DNA from 2 places in the Caldanaerovirga acetigignens genome. Region 2 is predicted to be linked to the other one. Evidence: riboswitches for the same ligand, from Rfam matches in the RefSeq annotation. Region 2 holds a riboswitch; the other holds the start of a gene.
The links. Region 2 has a riboswitch for FMN ahead of BUB66_RS03625 (ECF transporter S component). Riboswitches for the same ligand answer to the same signal wherever they lie in the genome.

Region 1: another riboswitch for FMN. It lies ahead of ribD (bifunctional diaminohydroxyphosphoribosylaminopyrimidine deaminase/5-amino-6-(5-phosphoribosylamino)uracil reductase RibD); the one in region 2 lies ahead of BUB66_RS03625 (ECF transporter S component).

Annotation. Positions count from the first base shown of each region.
Region 1 is NZ_FRCR01000007.1:77,150-79,350, reverse strand. It holds gene BUB66_RS06840 (glycoside hydrolase family 130 protein) at 1-130, shown strand, start outside; gene BUB66_RS06835 (radical SAM protein) at 177-1,067, opposite strand; FMN riboswitch at 1,222-1,368, shown strand; gene ribD (bifunctional diaminohydroxyphosphoribosylaminopyrimidine deaminase/5-amino-6-(5-phosphoribosylamino)uracil reductase RibD) at 1,443-2,201, shown strand, end outside.
Region 2 is NZ_FRCR01000003.1:186,735-188,935, reverse strand. It holds gene BUB66_RS03630 (amidohydrolase) at 1-656, shown strand, start outside; FMN riboswitch at 704-835, shown strand; gene BUB66_RS03625 (ECF transporter S component) at 912-1,529, shown strand; gene tsaE (tRNA (adenosine(37)-N6)-threonylcarbamoyltransferase complex ATPase subunit type 1 TsaE) at 1,653-2,117, shown strand; gene tsaB (tRNA (adenosine(37)-N6)-threonylcarbamoyltransferase complex dimerization subunit type 1 TsaB) at 2,114-2,201, shown strand, end outside.

The DNA of each region.
Region 1 (2,201 bases), on a different contig from region 2:
CGAAGACGATGAAATCCTCGTATACTACGGGGCCGCCGACACCAGCGTATGTGTAGCAAAAGGTAAAGTTGGCGACCTCATACCGGAAAAGGTAAGACAGCGCCTGAAAAGCAAATATATTTTAGAATAAGAAAGCCGCGAGGACGCCTGGAAATTGAGGCGGACCTCGCGCTTTTTTAGTATATGCGTTTTAATCCTGCGGCCCTGGCGATTTTTAACGCCTGGCTGTACTCTCGAGAAGTTATGCGTCTTGAAAGAACGGGGTCATTATGGGCCTTATGGGCGGGGTAATACTGGTCCATTAGATTAGTGAAAGTATTTGGAGAAATTTCTTCAGCGAGAAATTTCATAACTTCTTCTGTCCGGGCAAGATTTTCGGGCAGTACGAGGTGTCTTACTATCAAACCTCTAACTGCAAGTCCCTTTTCATCTACTACGAGGTCCCCTACCTGCCTGTGCATTTCCATTACCGCCCGCTTTGCCACGGTAAAATAACCCGGAGCGGAAGCATAAATCCTTCCCGTTTCGTCGTCGCCGAATTTTATATCAGGCATGTATATGTCTATGATTCCGTCAAGCAATTTCAAGGTTTGGACCGAATCGTAACCGCCTGTGTTGTAGACGAGGGGAATTTTTAAACCGTCTTTTACGGCTAGCTGCAGAGCCTCAATGATTTGAGGCACGCAATGGCTGGGGGACACTAAGTTTACGTTATGGCACCCGATTCGCTGTAATTCCAGCATTACATCGGCAAGTTCCCGAGCTGACATTTCCCTGCCTTCGCCGTAATGGCTTATCTCGCAGTTTTGACAGAATCTGCAGGCCATGTTGCAGTAGGCGAAAAATATGGTGCCGGAGCCGTGGGTGCCTACAAGCACTTCCTCTTCCCCAAAGTGCGGTCCCCAACTGCTCACTACCGCATAGCGGCCAGTGTGGCAAAATCCCCTCTCGCCTTTTAGGCGGTTTACATGGCATTCCTGGGCGCAGACCGCGCAATCGGATAAAAGTTCAACGGCTTTTTTAACCCGGCGGGATAATTCTTCAAAAGAAAGATTGCGATAGCCCATGCCAAAACACCTGCCTGCTTTGAAAACCTTCTTTAAATAATATTCTACCTCATCTGCCTTGGAATATTAAGTTTTTTCAAAGCAATGTTAAAGGCAGTATTGTAATCCCGTGCTTTGTATGGTATTATTAAATAAACTGAATATCAAATTTTGAGAAAGTCTTCGGGGCAAGGTGAGAAGGCATTTTGCCTTCAATTCCTGACCGGCGGTGATAGGCGAAAAGCCTTAAGCCCGCGAGCCGCAAGGCAGATCCGGTGAGATTCCGGAGCCGACAGTAAAGTCTGGATGGGAGAAGACTTGTTTAATTATTTTATTCGAGAATACCCTGAAGACAGCAGGGTATTTTTTATTTCAAAAATCAATCGGAGGTATTTTATGGAAAGAGACATTTTCTTCATGAAGCGAACGTTGGACCTGGCAAAGAAGGGCAGAGGCACCACCAGTCCGAATCCAATGGTTGGGGCGATAATAGTAAAGGACGGCGAGATAGTCGGCGAAGGCTACCACAGGAAAGCTGGAGAGCATCATGCCGAGGTGGTGGCCTTGGCCCAGGCAGGTGAGAGGGCTAGGGGGGCGGAGCTATTCGTAAACCTTGAACCCTGCTGCCACTTCGGCAGAACACCCCCTTGTGCCGATGCGATAATCAGGGCCGGGATAAAAAGGGTTGTGGTGGCCATGACTGACCCTAATCCCCTTGTAGCCGGTAAGGGCATTAAGCGCTTGAGAGAAGCTGGCGTTGAGGTAGAAGTCGGAGTACTGGAAGAAGAAGCGAGAAAATTGAACGAGGTGTTTATAAAGTATATCACGACTGGCAGGCCTTTTGTCGTCGCAAAAGTAGCCCAGTCCCTTGATGGCAAGATTGCTATGGCCTCGGGCGAATCCAGGTGGATTACAGGAGAACCTGCCAGGATAAAAGCCCACGAGTTTAGGAGCTGGTATGATGCGGTAATGGTAGGTATAGGCACGGTACTTGCTGATGACCCGCTTCTCACCTGTCGGCTGCCGGGAGAAAGAAAAAGCCTGCTCAGGATAGTGGTGGATTCGTGGGCTAGGATACCCCTTGACGCGCGGATGCTGGAATGCAAAGACGGGCAGATAATCATTGCTACCACGGAAGGGGCCGATAGCGAAAAG
Region 2 (2,201 bases):
CCCTCCTAAGGGAGACATTAACAAAAGCGAAAAATTACCTGGAAAAAAGAAAAATAGCCATGGAAAAAGGAGAGTTTTTCGAAAAAGACCTTAAAATGGAAGTGCTCTCTGAGCTTTTGGAGAAAAAGATTCCACTGAGGGCCCACGCTCATAGGGCGGACGACATAATGACTGCTATAAGAATAGCTCGAGAATTCGATGTGGAAGTTGTGATAGAACACTGCACCGAGGGGCATCTCATTGCCGATGAGCTGGCGGAACTAGGCGTGCCTGCAGTGGTGGGACCTTCTTTGACGTCCCGCTCAAAAGTGGAGCTAAAAGATTTGAGTTTTAAAACCGCAGGCATCCTGGCAAAAAGAGGAGTCAAAGTAGCGATAATGACGGACCATCCCGTTGTTCCCATACAGTACCTAAATATATGCGCTGCCCTTGCGGTGAAAGAAGGAATGAAACAGGAAGATGCCCTTTCGGCCATTACCATTAACCCTGCCGAGATTATCGGCATAGCGGACAGGGTGGGCAGTATCGAGGAAGGCAAGGACGCCGATATAGTAATATGGGACGGCTTCCCATTAGAGGTCATGTCAAAACCGGAGCTTGTAATGATCGAGGGCAAGGTGGTTTATAAAAGAGAAGAATTCCCCCTTGACAAGTAAAAGTTATTTGATATATTTGATTATGAAAAACTTATTAATTTCCGAGGATATGCCTTCGGGGCAGGGTGAAATTCCCGACCGGCGGTGAGCCTGTAAGGCGAGCCCGCGAGCCCTTTTTTGGGGTTGACCCGGTGAAAATCCGGGGCCGACGGTTAAAGTCCGGATGGGAGAAGGCGAGAATTTATTGTGTGACATTGTTGCCCCGGGGTTTATCCCGGGGCTTAAATTATTATGAGATATTCGGAGGTGTAAAAAATGAGTGCGCTTAACAATTCAAAAGCGGAGTCTTTGCGCGAGACCAGAAACCTTACAAAAGTGGCGGTCCTGGGAGTTATGGCTTTTTTGTTGATGACTTACCTCGAATTTCCGCTTCCTATGTTTCCCTCTTTTTTGAAGATGGACTTAAGCGACCTGCCTGCCCTGCTTGCAGGTTTTGGAATAGGGCCATGGGCGGCAGTATTGGTCGAAATAATCAAAAACATTATGCACGCGATTTTTAAAAACCAGACCGCATTTGTAGGGGAGATAGCCAACTTTTTGACGGGAGTTCTATTTGTAGTGCCAGCAACCTTGGTGTACGCTGCTAATAAGACAAAAGCGGGTGCGATAATTGGAATGATCCTTGGAACTTTAATGATGGCTGTTGGCATGGCTCTGGCCAATTACTATGTCTTCCTCCCGCTTTATGCAAAAATATTTAATATGCCCATCGATGCAATAGTGAGTATGGGTTCGAGCGTCAACGGGAGGATAGTAGATTTGAAGACCCTTGTGGTTTATAGCATCGTTCCGTTCAACATCTTAAAAGGTGCAATAATAATGGCTATCACCCTGCTTATTTACAAAAAAGTTTCTCCCATTTTGCACAGCTAACTCGAATGAACGCAAGCACTAACCGGGTAACGGTTGGTGCTTTATTTTTAAGTTTTTATCAAAGGGAATTTGCGATATAATGTAAATGTATATGTAAAACTAATACGAAGAATGGGGAAAATTATGGAGTTTAAAGTTGTTTTTGAAACCAAAAGCGTTGTAGAGACACAGGAGCTGGGAGAAAAATTGGGTAGTCTCCTTTCAAAAGGGGATTTGGTGGCCTTAAAAGGGGATTTGGGTGCGGGTAAAACAGCCTTTGCAAGGGGAATTACAAGAGGGGTCGGAAGCGAGGATTTTGTGACGAGTCCCACCTTTACAATAATAAACGAGTATGGTGGAGATGTGCCTGTTGCCCACATTGATGTTTACAGGTTGAGCGATGCCGGAGAATTAGAAGAGATAGGATTTAGAGACTATTTAAAAGAATATGTCGTCATAATTGAGTGGGCGGATTTGGTCATCGACATTCTTCCCGAAGAGATTCTTTGGGTGGAATTAGAGACGATTGGAGAGCAGGAAAGAAGGATAATTTTCACGGCAAAGGGAAAAAAGTACGAAAAAATTTTGCAGGAGATGAAGAAGTCATGAAGGTCCTTGGCATAGATACATCTTCTGAAGTTGCAACGGCAGCATTGCTTGCGGAAGAAAAATTAGTGGGAGAGTACATTTTGA